2 regions of the Burkholderia sp. Bp9140 genome follow, and region 2 is predicted to be linked to the other one. Evidence: riboswitches for the same ligand, from Rfam matches in the RefSeq annotation. Region 2 holds a riboswitch; the other holds the start of a gene.
What was found. Region 2 has a riboswitch for cobalamin ahead of cobG (precorrin-3B synthase). Riboswitches for the same ligand answer to the same signal wherever they lie in the genome.
Positions count from the first base shown of each region.

Region 1: linked by a shared signal. The riboswitch ahead of DIE21_RS26165 (iron ABC transporter permease) and the one ahead of cobG (precorrin-3B synthase) in region 2 are both predicted to bind cobalamin.

Region 1 covers NZ_QTPQ01000034.1:31,293-38,552, reverse strand. The annotation lists gene cobT (nicotinate-nucleotide--dimethylbenzimidazole phosphoribosyltransferase) at 1-485, opposite strand, end outside; gene DIE21_RS26170 (ABC transporter ATP-binding protein) at 538-1,350, opposite strand; gene DIE21_RS26165 (iron ABC transporter permease) at 1,347-2,345, opposite strand; cobalamin riboswitch at 2,735-2,988, opposite strand; gene DIE21_RS26155 (ATPase) at 3,165-3,515, shown strand; gene DIE21_RS26150 (cell division protein ZapA) at 3,512-3,826, shown strand; RNA gene ssrS (6S RNA) at 3,907-4,088, shown strand; gene DIE21_RS26140 (EVE domain-containing protein) at 4,159-4,620, shown strand; gene DIE21_RS26135 (SIMPL domain-containing protein) at 4,814-5,554, shown strand; gene lgt (prolipoprotein diacylglyceryl transferase) at 5,720-6,610, opposite strand; gene DIE21_RS26125 (LysR substrate-binding domain-containing protein) at 6,700-7,260, opposite strand, start outside.
Region 2 covers NZ_QTPQ01000009.1:138,473-145,732, forward strand. The annotation lists gene cobJ (precorrin-3B C(17)-methyltransferase) at 1-1,618, opposite strand, end outside; gene DIE21_RS10180 (precorrin-2 C(20)-methyltransferase) at 1,615-2,349, opposite strand; gene DIE21_RS10185 (precorrin-8X methylmutase) at 2,346-2,972, opposite strand; gene cobG (precorrin-3B synthase) at 2,965-4,326, opposite strand; cobalamin riboswitch at 4,433-4,626, opposite strand; gene cbiE (precorrin-6y C5,15-methyltransferase (decarboxylating) subunit CbiE) at 4,830-6,065, shown strand; gene DIE21_RS10200 (cobalt-precorrin-5B (C(1))-methyltransferase) at 6,065-7,153, shown strand; gene DIE21_RS10205 (cobalt-precorrin-6A reductase) at 7,150-7,260, shown strand, end outside.

The sequences.
Region 1 (7,260 bases), on a different contig from region 2:
AGGCGCACGCGCGCCGCGCCGGCGGCGAGCGCCGTCCTCGCCTCGTCGTGCGTCATCGCGGGTTCGACCGCGAAGTTGCGCGTGCCGCGCGCGACCGGCAGCGACACGAGCCGGTCGGACACCGGCAGCGGCGACGCGACGCCCGCATCGACGATCTCGAGCACGCTCTGCGCGACGCCCGAGAACGCATTGATCGCCGCGCCGCCGGCCAGGAAGTTCGCGACCATCTGCGCGGTGACCGCCTGCGGATACGGGCTCACGCCCTCGGCCGCGATCCCGTGGTCGCCGGCGAACACGATCGTCACGGGACGCTGCACGTGCGGCCGCTCGGTGCGCTGGATCAGGCCGATCTGCAACGCGATCGCCTCGAGCTGGCCGAGACTGCCGGGCGGCTTGGTCTTGTGATCGATCACATGCTGCAGGCGCTTGCGCAGCGTGTCGTCGAGCGGCGCGATCGCGGGCGGGAAGTCGGTCGGTTTCGTCATCGGAAGATTGCCTCGCTGGCGCGGCCGGTGCCGCGCATCGAAAGAAGAAGGTTCATCGTCGCTCGGGCCACGCGGGCAGCAGCGCGTCGCGGCCGTTCTCGCGGATCAGCACGAGCGGGTAGCCGAACGCGTCGCTCGCGCGCGCCGGCGTCAGCACGTCGTGCACGGGGCCCGCCCACGCATGGCCGCGGCCATCGAGCAACAGCGCGTGCGTCGCGAAACGCCGCGCGAGATTCAGGTCGTGGCACGAGAACAGCACCGTGCGCGGGCCCGCGTCGAGCCATGCGCCCAGCGCGGTCAGGCCGTCGACCTGGTGATGCAGGTCGAGATGGGCGAGCGGCTCGTCGAGCAGCATCAGCGGCGCGTCCTGGCACAGCGTCGCGGCCAGCGCGACGCGCTGCCGCTCGCCGCCCGACAGCGACAGCACGTCGCGCGACGCGAGCGCGGCCAGCCCGAACGTCGCGAGCGCGTCACGCGCGGCCGCGCGGTCGCCGTCGCGCTCCCAGCCCCAGCCGCCGAGATACGGAAAGCGGTTGAGCAGAACCGTGTCGAATACCGTCGCGCTGAACGCGTCGTGCAATTGTTGCGGCATCAGCGCGCGGCGCCGTGCGAGCTGTTCGGGCGGCCATGCGGCGAGCGGCCGGCCGTCGATCTCGACCTGGCCGCCGGCCGGCCGCTGCAAACCCGCGAGCGTCGCGAGCAGCGTCGTCTTGCCTGCGCCGTTCGGTCCCGCGACGCACCAGATCTCGCCAGGCCGGAACGCCTGCGTGAAGCCGTCGAGCAGCGTCCGTTCGCCGGCCTTCAGTGTCAGGTCGAGCGCCGCGCAGGTCATGTCGCCGGCGGCATGCGGTGCGGCGTGGGTCATCGCATCGGTCTCCTCAGCAACATCCACAGGAACACCGGTACGCCGATCAACGCGGTCATCACGCCGACCGGCAATTGCGCGGGCGCGATCGCGGTGCGCGCGAGCAGGTCGGCCGCCATCACGCCGCCGCCGCCCGCGAGCATCGCGGCGGGCAGCAGCATGCGCTGGTCGTTGCCGAATGCGAGCCGCAGCGCGTGCGGCACGACGAGGCCGACGAAGCCGATCGTGCCGGCCGTCGTCACCGCCGCCGCGGCGGCCAGCGACGCGACGAGGTAGATCCGCATGCGCAGCCGCGCGACCGGCACGCCGAGCGCGAGCGCGGTCGCGTCGCCGCGCAGCAGCACGTTCAACTGCGGCGCGGCCGGCAGCGCGACGCCCGCGGCCAGCAGCAGCGCGCCCGATGCGAACCACGGCGCCGTCACGCCGTTCAGGTCGCCCGTCAGCCAGAAGAGGATGCCACGCAGCCGCGCATCGGGCGCGAGCGACAGCAGCAGCGTGACGAGCGCGCCCCATCCGGCCGCGATCACGACGCCCGTGAGCAGCAACCGCGGCGACGCGTCGCGTGAATCGGCGCGCCACAGCTCGCGGCGGGCTAGCCCGAGCACGAGCGCGACCGACACGAGCGCGCCGGCGAACGCGGACGCATCGACGAGCCACCAGGCGGCGCCCGCGATCATCGAGACGAGCGCGAAGCCGGCCGCGCCGCCGGACACGCCGAGCACGTATGGCTCCGCGAGCGGATTGCGCAACAGCACCTGCAACAGCGCGCCGGCAAGCGCAAGCAGCGCGCCGCACGCGAAGCCCGCAAGCGCGCGCGGCAGCCGCAGCGTGCGCACGATGTCGGCGAACAGCGCATCGCCACCGTGCGGCACGAGCGACGCGAGCGCCTGCCATGGCGACATCGGCACGCTGCCGATCGACAGCGACGCGACGAACAGCAGCGCGACCGCGGCCGCGAGCACGGCCCAGATCGCGGCGGCACGCGCGGCGCTCATGCGGTGCGCGGCATCGTGCACGATGCGCGACACGCCGGCTGACCGCTGTTGCGGGCCGAGTGCGGCATGGGCGTCGCGCCTCGGCGCGTTGTAGGCATACGCAAGCTCGTCATCCTTGTCGAACGGGTTGTTGCGCCGCGCGCCGGCCATACCGGCATGCGACGGCCGCGCCCCCTCGGGCCGCACCTTCGCGCAGCGGGCGTTCTGCGCAATATAGTGGAAGGCGCCGCATCGGGTCGATCGGCTTCCGCCGCAGTCTGCGCGACGGCGGCAAGCGGTGTGCCGCGGCGGGCGCCGAGCGCCGTGCGGACGATTGGGGTCAGCATCGAAGACAAGTCCCGTGAAACACTGCGCGCCCCGCTTCCCCGCAGGCCGCGCGTCATGAAGCCGTGCAGGCTCCTCGCCTCGGCCGGTATCCGGGCTGGCGGCGTACCGGCTCGCCTTCCCGCGCGTTTCACGCGCAGTGGCCCGCGCCCGCGTGCGACCTGCACGCGAAACGCGCCCGAGCCGGCCTGCATCATGCGACGCGGCCGCTTACCGTTGCGGGGGCAGCGCAGGTTGGCGATCTCCGGGCGGAGCGCGCGCCCTGCTTCCCGTTTAACCGCGCGACGCACGCGCGAGCACCGAGGCGGCGCCAGTTTAGGAGCGGGCCGCACGAGCGTCAAGAAAGCGGCCGGACGCGTGCCGGAAGCGCATCGCGCACGCGCCGGACCCGCGCATTCGCAGCAAGAAGCCGGGGTGTTACGACTGGAAACGTTACAGATGTCGGAATGCGCGTTATTCCGCGCTAAAATGCTGGGTCTTTAGAGGACGCAGCAAATGCTCAACGAACTCGAAACCTTATCTCAAAATATTGGCCGTCTGATCTCGCTGAACAAGCGCTATCACTCGGAACGGCTCGCGCTCGAGGAGCAGGTCGCGCAAATGCGCGCGGAAGCGGACACCGTCCGCGCGGAACTCGCGCAACTGCGCGACGAACGCAATGCGCTCGCGGCCGAGCGCGACACGCTGTCGGCAAAGATCGACGACGCCCAGGTCAAACTGAACGCGATTCTCGAAAAGCTGCCGCGCACGAAGAGCGTGGAGCAAGCCGACAACCAGCTCGACCTGCTGGATGCGCAGGCGCGCACGGATAGCGACGACGCGGCCAGCCACGGAGAACATGCATGAGCACCAAGCAGATCGAAGTCTCGATTCTCGGTCAGCCCTATCGGCTCGCCTGTTCGGCCGAGACCGAAGCGGCGCTGCTCGAGGCCGTCGCGCGCGTCGACGCCGAAATGTCGAAGATCCGCGCGAACAGCTCGGTGCGCGGCACCGATCGCATCGCGGTGATGGCGGCACTGTCGCTCGCATCCGAATTGCTGCGGCTGCAAACGAGCGTGCGGCACGGTGAAGCATTTCCGGCGGAAGAAATCCGTCGTACAATGCACCAGATGAACGAACAGCTCGGCGCGGTGCTCGCACAGCACGAGACGCAGTAAGGTTTGATCGATGCGTCGATTCCCCTTGATCTCGGCGATCAACGGTGGTCAAATTGGCGCAACGAAACACAGTTCAGTCAGCTTCCCTGCCTGGTTCGCCAAGGTCATATATTCCTTGAACCAATGCCATGTGCACGGTTGCGGAAATTTGTAGCACGGGCGCGCGCGTCACTCTGTCTGATGTACCCGATGTGCTGCTAACTGCGACCAATTCTGAACCTCAGGTTCAGGATGCCGGCCTAGCGGCCAAGGCGGGGACCTATTCAACGGCATCGGGCGAGTCCCGATGCCGTTTCCTTTTGCAGCGGCCCTTTCTGCGTCGATCACGATCCATGCAATACTGGCTGATGAAGTCCGAACCGGACGAAGCAAGCATCGACGATCTCGCGCACGCGCCGCAGCACTCGCTGCCCTGGACCGGCGTGCGCAACTATCAGGCGCGCAATTTCATGCGCGATACGATGACGGTCGGTGACGGCGTGCTGTTCTATCACTCGAGCTGCCCCGAGCCGGGCATCGCGGGCCTCGCCGAAGTCTCGTCGACGCCCTACCCCGATCCCACCCAGTTCGATCCGAAAAGCCCTTATTACGATCCGAAGTCGACGCAGGAAGCACCGCGCTGGCTGCTCGTCGACGTGCGCTTCGTGAAAAAGTCGCCGCTCGTGCCGCTCGCCGCGCTGCGCGAACACGACGAACTCGCCGACATGCGCGTGCTCGCACGCGGCAACCGGCTGTCGATCACGCCCGTCACGCGCGCCGAATGGCGCTTCATCACCGAAAAGCTGATGAAGTAGGCGCACGCGGTAAACGCACGCCAAACGTCAAATCCGGTCAACACGCGCCACCGCCACGGAACTCGCGGCGCGTTCGCGCGGCCTAAGCAACCGCTGTCGTCCGATCGGGCCGACGGCCGTTTTTTCGTCGCGCGGTACGCCCGCGTCGCGCACGCGTGATCCGCGTGCGCGCCCTCGCACAAGGAGTCCAACAATGACCAAGAAATCCGCACTCGCGCTGTCGCTCGCCCTCGCCGCCGCCATGCCCGTCGCGCTGACGCTCGCGTCGCCGGCCGCGCACGCGCAGACCGCGAACCCGCACTTTCCGGAGCCGGCGGGCGTGCTGTCGCTGTCGTCGCAGGCCAGCGCCGACGTGCCGCAGGACATCATCCACATCACGCTGTTCTACGAACAGCAGGCGAAGGATCCGGGCAGCCTGACGTCAGCGCTGAACCAGCGCGCCGATGCGGCGCTCGCTCAGGCGAAGGGCGTATCGGGCGTCAGCGCGCATACCGGCGCGTTCTCCGTGTATCCGAGCACCGATCGCGACGGCAAGATCTCCGCATGGCGCGGCCGTACCGAAGTCGTGCTCGAATCGCGCGATTTCGCGGCGGCGTCGAAGCTCGCGGGCCAGTTGTCGAACCAGATGCAGATCGCGAACGTCGAGTTCTCGCTGTCGCCCGAAGCGCAGCGCGCGGCCGAGCAGAAACTCACGACCGAGGCGATCAAGTCGTTCCGCGCACGCGCGGACGAAGCCGCGAAGGCCTTCGGCTACAGCAGCTACTCGATCCGCGACGTGAACGTCGGCGGCGGCCGCAACGTGCAGCCGTACCCGCGCATGATGGCGATGGCCGCGGCGCCGATGGACAGCGCGAAGATGAGCGCGCCGATCTCGGTCGAAGGCGGCAAGGCGACCGTGTCGGTCACGGTCAACGGCTCGGTGCAGATGAAGTAACGCGCATCGCGCTGCGCACGGCAGATGCGAAAACGCCGGCCCTCGGGCCGGCGTTTTTCGTTCGAGATTCCGCGATCGATGCACATGCCGATCTTGCGCATCGGCATCGCATCATGCGTCACGCGTCAATCACGCGTCATGCAGCTCGCGCATGACGCAACCGCATCACGCGGCCGCAGTCGCCGCGCGGCGGCGATACGCCCACACCAGCAACCCGATGCCCGCGAGGATCATCGGCAGCGACAGCCACTGCCCCATCGACAGGCCGAGCGCGAGCAGGCCGAGGAAGTCGTCCGGTTCGCGCGCGAATTCGACCGTGAAGCGCGCGAGCCCGTAGCCGATCAGGAACAGCGCGGACACCGCGCCCATCGGCCGCGGCTTGCGCGAGAAGAAGAACAGCACGAAGAACAGCGCAATGCCCTCGAGCGCGATTTCGTAGAGCTGCGAAGGATGGCGCGGCAGCATCTGGTACTGCATGAACACGTCGGCGAGATGCCACTTCTCGACGAGCGCCGGATGCTTCGGCAGCCATGCCGCGTCGTCGCGCATCGCGCCCGGGAACAGCATCGCCCACGGCGCGTTCGGATCGGTCACGCGGCCCCACAGCTCGCCGTTGATGAAGTTGCCGAGCCGGCCGGCCGCGAGCCCCGTCGGCACCATCGGCGCGACGAAATCGGTGACCTGCAGCCAGTGGCGCTTGCGCTGCCACGCGAACAGCGCCATCGCGAGCGTCACGCCGAGGAAGCCGCCGTGGAACGACATCCCGCCCTCCCACACCTTGAACACGTCGAGCGGATGCGAGAAGTAGAAGTCGGCCTTGTAGAACAGCACGTAGCCGAGGCGGCCGCCGAGCACGGTGCCAAGCACGCCGTAGAACATCATGTCGTCGATGTCCTTCGCGGTCCAGCCCTGCGCCGCGACATGCGGCAGCTTCAGGCGGATCCGGCCGACGACGATCGCCGCGATGAAGCCGACGAGATACATGAGGCCGTACCAGCGCACGGCCAGCGGCCCGAGATGGATCGCTACGGGGTCGAAATTCGGGTGAATGATCATGGGTTAGCGATGAAGTTTTCGAATGCGGTATGGCGCTCGCACCGGCGCCGCACCGCGCATTGGACGGCGCCGGCGCGCCATCGTTCGCATCACGCGGCGAGACCGTGCGCGCGCACGACGTCGATGAAGCCGGCGAGCACGGGGCTGACATCGCCCGTGCGCCACACGAGGCCCGTCTCGACGACCGGCGCGCCGCCGGCGAGCGGCCGGTAGACCACGCCGGTGCGCCGCAGGTTACACAGCGACTGCGGCACCAGTGCGACGCCCATGCCAGCCGACACGAGGCTGACGATCGTCTGCATCTGGATCGCCTCCTGGCCGATGCGCGGGGTTTCGCCTGCCGCGCCGTAGCAGCCCGTAATGATGTCATAAAAGCCGGGCGCCAAACGGCGCGGGAAGATCACGAGCGGCAGCGCGGCCACGTCGGCCAGATGCACGGGTTCGTCCTCGGGCAGGTCGGGCGCCGCGGCCGCCGGCATTGCGACCACCAGCGGCTCGCGCACGACCGGCAGGTACGACAGCCCGGCCGCGTGCCGCGGCGGCACCGGCGGAATCACGAGCCCCGCGTCGATACGGCCCGCGACGAGTTCGTCGATCTGCACGTCGCTCGTCGCCTCCGCGAGCTGCAGCCGCACCTGCGGATAGCGCGC
Region 2 (7,260 bases):
GCATGTCGACCTGATCGCTGCGCAGCGCGCCGAGGGTCGTCGTCACGAGCGTCGCGCCGGGTCGCCCGATATCGCGGCCGAGCACGACGACCGTATCGGCCGCGCGATGCGCGCGCACGGCATCGAGCGCACGATCGAGCTGCCACGGCCGCGCACGCGAGATCGGGTTGTAGAACGCCATCACCAGATCGGCTTGCGCCGCATGCCGCAGGCGCGTCTCGATCACGTCCCACGGCTTCAGGTTGTCCGACAGCGAGATCGCGCAGAAATCGTGGCCGAGCGGCGCGCCGGCCTGCGCGGCGGTCGCGAGCGACGCCGATACGCCGGGTTCGACGCGCAGCTCGACCGCGGCCCAGTGCGGGTCGCGCGCTTCGTCGAGCGCTTCGAGCACGGCCGCGGCCATCGCGAACACGCCCGGGTCGCCCGACGACACGACCGCAACGCGCCGGCCCTGGGCCGCCAGTTCGAACGCATGGCGCGCACGCTGCATTTCCTCGCGATTGTCGGTGCCGTGTACGCGCTGGTCCGCGCGGAACGGGCCGGCCATCGTCACGTAGGTCGTGTAGCCGAGGATATCGGTCGCTTCCGCGAGCGCGCTGCGCGCGGCGGGCGTGAGCCACGCGGCATCGCCCGGGCCGAGGCCCAACACCGTCAGGCGGCCGCGCGCACGGCCGAGCGCGGCGGGATCGACGGGTTGCGCAGCGACCGCGCACGCGAGGCCGCCGGAGGTTGCGCGCACCGTGTGTGCCACGCGCAACGTGCTGCCGAGCACGGCGGCGGCATCGGTGTCGCCTTCGACATCGGTGAAGCGCAGCGGCACGCCCAGCGTGTGCGCCGCCGCTTCGACCCGCGCATCGCCGAGCAACGTCGTTGGCGCGACGAGCGCGGCGAGCGCCAGCCGCGCGAGGCCGTGTACGTCCAGCAGCGCGTCGATGCGTTCGGCGAGCGACGGCGACACATCGGCCCGCACGCCACGTGCGTCGATGCCGACCACGACGCTGCGCGGATGGATCACGAGTTCGTCGCGCGCGCCGCGCCACGCATCGGGCGTCACGCGGATCGCATGCGCTGCCGCGTCGTCGCGCGGCAGCGCGACGTCGTCGAGCCACGGTGCCGCGCCGTCGATGCGCGTGGCCGCACCCGCGAGCAGGTCCGACACGAACCGCTTGCCTTGCTGGAGATCGGCAAGCGCATAGCCGTCGGGCGGATTGAGCACGCACGCGCCGAAGCGCAGTTCGCCGCTCGTCGTGATCGCCGGGGCGACGCCCAGGCATTCGGCGATTTCGCGCGCGACCAGGTTGACGCCCGTCAGTCCGCCGAGCAGCGGCACGACGGCCGAGCCGTCTTCCGCGACCGCGAGCACGGGCGGCTCGACACCCTTGTCGGCCAGCGCGGGCGCGACGCAACGGATCACGATGCCGGCCGCGCACAGCGCGACGATCGGCAGGCCGCGCGCGTAAAGCCCGCGCAGGTGCGCGCCGAGTTCGTCGAACGGCACGTCGGCGTCGACGCGCGACGCGAGCCCGTGCACGAGCGCCCCCGGATAACGCGCCTGGATGCGCCGCGCGGTATCGAGCGCGCCCGCGCCGAGAATCACGATCGCGGGCGGAGTCGTCATCCTTGCCATTTTTCCCCCGGCACGACGAGCAGCGAAAAATACGGCGACGCCATCGGATCGACGTCGTCGAGCGGCACGATGCGCTGGGTCGCCATCGTCGCGCGCTCGACGTACAGCGCGCGCTTCGCGAGCCCGAGTTCGTCGAGCACGCGCCGCACCTTGTCGAAGTTGCGGCCGAGTTTCATCACGACGGCCGCGTCGGCCTGCGCGAGCCGCACGCGCAATTCGTCTTCCGGCAGCACGCCGGACAGCACCGACAGGCTCTGGTTGCGATAGACGAGCGGCTGGCCGAGCACGGCCGTGCCGCCGAGCATCGCGCACACGCCCGGGATCACTTCGGTGTCGTAGCGCGGCGCGAGGCGATCGTGCAGGTACATGTAGGACCCGTAGAAGAACGGATCGCCTTCGCAGATCACCGCGACGTCGCGCCCGGCGTCGAGATGCGACGCGACGATTTCGGCGGCCGTGTCGTAGAAGTCGGCGATCACCGTCTCGTAGCAGAGCGGCGGCGGCAGTGCCTCGGTCGTCACCGGATAGACGAGCGGCAGTTGCGTCTGCGCATCGAGCAGGTGCGCTTCGACGATCCCGTAGGCATTGCCTTTCTTGCCCTTCGCGACGAAATACGCGACCACCGGCGCGGCCTGCAGCACGCGCAGCGCCTTGATCGTCATCAGCTCGGGGTCGCCGGGGCCGACGCCGACCCCGAACAGGCGTCCGCGCGGGGCCGTCATTCGGCCTCCGTCGCGAGCGCGTTGACCGCGGCGGCCGCCATCGCGCTGCCGCCGCGCCGGCCGAGCAGCGTGACGTACGGCACGCCGCGGCTGTCCGCGTCGAGCATCGCCTTCGACTCGGCCGCGCCGATGAAGCCAACCGGAAAGCCGAGGATCAACGCGGGGCGCGGCGCGCCGGCGTCGATCATGTCGAGCAGGTGGAACAGCGCGGTCGGTGCGTTGCCGATCACGACGACGCTGCCGGCCAGATGCGGGCGCCACAGTTCGAGCGCCGCGGCCGAGCGCGTGTTGCCGAGATGCCGCGCGAGCTCAGGCACGTCCGGTTCGCCGAGCGTGCAGGTCACGCGATTGCCGGCCGGCAGCCGCGCGCGCGTGATGCCTTCGGCGACCATCCGCGCGTCGCACAGGATCGGCGCGCCGGCCGCGAGTGCCGCGCGGCCCGCCGTGCCGGCGCCGGCCGAAAAGCGCAGGTCGTAGGCGACATCGACCATCCCGCACGCGTGGATCACGCGCACCGCGAGTTTCTCGAGATCGGGCGGAACCTGCGACAGGTCGGCCTCGGCGCGGATCGTCGCGAACGACTGGCGGTAGATTTCCTGCCCGTCGCGAATGTAGTCAAGCATCGGTGGTGTCCTGGCTGTGCCGCGCGCCCGTCAGTCGGGCCGCGGCCTGGTCAATCGTCAGATGGCGCGCGAGCGGGGCGCCGAGGCCCGCGGCGGCGTCGCGCCGGTAAAGGTCGTAGCGTGCGGGCGCGACGGCGACGAGCGTGTGCGTCGCCGGGTGCGGCAGCGCACAGTGGCGCTCGCAGCCGGTCAGGTGCACGTCGACCGGATGGCCGACGCGCGCGGCCAGCGCGCGTGCATCGTGTTTCGTATCGGCGCGCGACTTCGCGCAGCCCGCGCTCCCGGTGCAGGCCACCAGCGCCGCCAGCGGGTCGGATGTCGTGCACACCAGGCCGAGCGACGCGAGCGCATCGAGCACGGCCGGCGCGCGTGCGTGCCGCACGCCGTGCACGAACACGCCTTGCCACGGCGTCATCGATAGCGTGGCGTCGCCTTCGGCTTCGGCCAGTGCCGCGAGCCGCTCCAGTTGCGTCGCGTCGAGCCGGCCGAGCACGAACTGCGCGCCGACGCTGCAGCGCGCCGTGTCGAGCGACGGCCGCGCGCCGAAACGCAGCGCGGCATCCGCTTGCATGCGCCGCCAGCCGGCCAGCGCCGGATCGGTCTCGAGCGGGAAGGGGACGTAGTGCTGCGCGCGCGCGCGCAACGCGCGTTCGCCGCCCGTCGCGAGCAACGCGCGCATCCGCGTGACGTCGGCCGGCGCCAGATCGAGGAAGGCGAGCAGCAACGCGCGGACGAGCGCGACGGCCTGGTCCGGCGCCACGTCGAACGAAGCGGGCGAATCGTCGGACGAGACCGGCGGACAGCCAGCCAGGCCCGCGGCGATGCGGACCGCGCCGTCGCCGCGACGCCGCGCGGCGAGCCAGATGTCGTGCGGATGATCGAGCGCCGCGACCGATTCGCCGCCGTCGAGCTGGATCGAGAATTTCGGCGACAGCGCGCCGCGGCGCGGCTCGTGCGTCAGCATGTCGAGCAACGGCAGCGCGAGTGCGCGGCTGTCGAGCAGCGCGGCGGGATCGAGCCCGGCGAGCGGGCTGAGCATCAGGTTGCGGACGTCGTCGCTCGAGGCTAGCGCGGCCCGGTCGCCGGCGGCATCGCCGGCGCGCGTGCGCGGGCCGAGCCCCGCGTCGAGCAGGGCGCTGGCCAGCGGATCGGCCGCGCCATCGCGAATGCCGCGCAGCTGGAGATTCGCGCGATTGGTCGCGTCGATCGCGCCGGAGCCGCAGGCGCGCGCCGCGGCGGCGATCGCGCGTGCCTGCCGCGCGTCGAGCCGGCCGCCCGGCAGCTTGATCCGGCACAGCCCGCCGTCGGCGGCCGCGACGACGCGCACGAGCCCCGGGCAAGCCGATGGGCGCACGACGGGCGACGCAGGAATCGAAACGGGGGCGGAACTCAACGGGATACCGGGACAGTGTCGCGCCGCGGCCAACGCATCGGTACACCCCGCCCGACGCCGACTGGCACGCACGCACTTTCAGGCCGGCAGGTCTCCTGGCTGACAGGTCGGCGCCGGCTCCCGGCCTTCCCGGTGAAACCAGTGGCATGAGGGGGGGAGATCGGCTCGCTGTCTACAGTTGCGGGGGCAGCCACAGCGGCGCGCGGCGCGCCCTGTGTTCCCTCTTCGGCCCCGAAGGGCACCGGCGAACGAACGGCCGTAGGATACCCGATTTCACCGGCGCTTCGCGACCGCCGAATGGCTCCGTGTCCGAAGCGGAACGCGACCCGGCACCGGTGGGCCCGCAGATGAAACGCGCGGAGGAACACGGTACCATGCCGACTTTCGCAATGCGGACGTCCGCACCGGCGCCTTCACGGCCGCCGTGCGGCGACGCGATGGAACCGGACGATGGGGAAGGGTGCATGACGGCGTGGCTGACGGTAGTGGGCATCGGCGACGACGGCTACGCGGGGCTCGGACGCAGCGCGCGGCGCGCGCTGCTCGAGGCGACGCGGGTCGTCGGCGCGAAGCGGCACCTCGACATGCTGCCGGCGCGGCTGCCGGCCGCGCGCGAGCCATGGCCGTCGCCGTTCGACCTGTCGGGCCTGCTCGCGCGGCGCGGCGCGCCCGTCTGCGTGCTGGCGAGCGGCGACCCGATGCTGTTCGGCGTCGGCGCCACGCTTGCGCGCGAACTGTCCCCTGACGAATGGCGCGTGCTGCCCGCCCCGTCGTCGCTGTCGCTGGCGGCCGCGCGGCTCGGCTGGGCGCTGCAGGACGTCGGCGCGGTGTCGCTCGTCGGCCGGCCGCTCGCGACGCTCGCGCGCCACCTGCTGCCGGGCCGGCGCCTGTTCGTGCTGAGCGCCGACGGCCGCACGCCGGCCACAGTGGCGGCCGAGCTCGCCGCGCGCGGCTTCGGCCCGACGCGCATCAGCGTGTTCGAGCATCTCGGCGGCCCGCTCGAGCGGCGTCTCGACGGCCTCGCGCAAGACTGGCACATCGCCGAAACCGCGGCGCTCAACCTCGTCGCGCTCGACTGCCGGGCCGGCCCCGATGCGCCGCGCCGCGCCCTCACGCCCGGCCTGCCGGACGACGCGTACCGCCACGACGGCCAGCTCACCAAGCGCGACATGCGCGCGCTGACGCTCGGCCGCCTCGCGCCCGCGCCCGGCGAACTGTTGTGGGACGTCGGCGCGGGCAGCGGCTCGATCGGCATCGAATGGATGCGCGCGCATCCGTCGTGCCAGGCGATCGCGATCGAGTCGCATGCGGAGCGGCAGCGCTTCATCGAACACAACCGCGACGCGCTCGGCGTGCCGGGCCTGCAACTCGTCGCGGGGCGCGCGCCCGATGCGCTCGCGGGGCTCGCCGCGCCCGATGCGATCTTCATCGGCGGCGGCGCGACCGCGCCGGGCGTGCTCGATGCGTGCTGGTCGGCGCTGAAGCCCGGCGGCCGGCTCGTCGCGAACGCGGTCACGCTGCAGGGCGAGCTGGCGCTCGCCGCATGGCGCGACGCGCATGGCGGCACGCTCACACGCGTATCGCTCGCGCACGCCGAGCCGCTCGGCCGCTTCGACACGTGGCGGCAGCCGTTGCCGGTCACGCTGTACGACGTGCGCAAGCCCGATGCCGCGGCAACGGACCTCCCGGATCTCGCGTGATGCGCGACGAAACCCCCGAACAACCGGCACCGCTGCGGTTCGGCTATACGACCGGCAGTTGCGCGACCGCGACGTCGCTCGCCGCCGCGCGCCTGCTGCTCGCGGGCCGCGCGGTCGATGCGGTCGAGATCGTGTTGCCGAAGGGACAGCACGTGATGATGCGGCTCGCGTTCTGCCGGACCACGGCCGACGGCGCCGAGGCCGGCACCATCAAGGATGCCGGCGACGATCCGGACGTCACGCACGGCGCGCTGATCTTCGCGCGCGTCGCGCTGTCGGCCGCGCCCGGCGTGCGTTTTCATGCCGGGCCGGGTGTCGGCACCGTCACGCGCGCGGGACTCACGCTGCCGGTCGGCGAACCGGCGATCAATCCGGTGCCGCGCCAGATGATGACCATGCACCTCGACGCGCTCGCGGCCGAATACGGCTACGCGGGCGGCTTCGACGTGACGATCGGCGTCGAGGACGGCGAGGCGCTCGCGCTGAAGACGATGAACCCGCGCCTCGGCATCGTCGGCGGCTTGTCGATCCTCGGCACGACCGGCATCGTGCGGCCGTTCTCGTGCTCGGCGTACATCGCGTCAATCCACCAGGGCATCGACGTTGCCCGCGCGAACGGCATCACGCACATCGCCGCATGCACCGGCAACGCGAGCGAGGATGCGATGCGCGCGCACTACGGCCTGCCCGACATGGCGCTGATCGAGATGGGCGATTTCGCCGGCGCGGTGCTGAAGCACCTGCGCCGCGCGCCGGTCGCGCGCCTGTCGATGTGCGGCGGCTTCGGCAAGCTCAGCAAGCTCGCGGCCGGCCATCTCGACCTGCACAGCCGCCATTCGAGCATCGACCTGGCGCTGCTCGCGCAGTGGGCGGCCGAGGCCGGCGCGAACGAGGCGCTGCAGGCCGCGATGCGCGCGGCGAATACCAGCCAGGAAGCGCTGAAGCTTGCGCTGGCCGACGGCGTGCCGCTCGGCGACCTCGTCTGCGCACAAGCGTTGCGGGTCGTGCGCGACATCGTGCCGGCATCGGTCGTGGTCGAGATGTTCGCGATCGACCGGCAGGGCCGCTTCGTCGGGCGCGCACGATGAGCGCGCGCATCCTGCTGCTCGGCGGCACCGGCGACGCGCTGAAGATCGCACGCGCGCTCGGTCCGCGACACGTCTACAGCCTCGCGGGCCTCGGCAAGGTGCCCGAC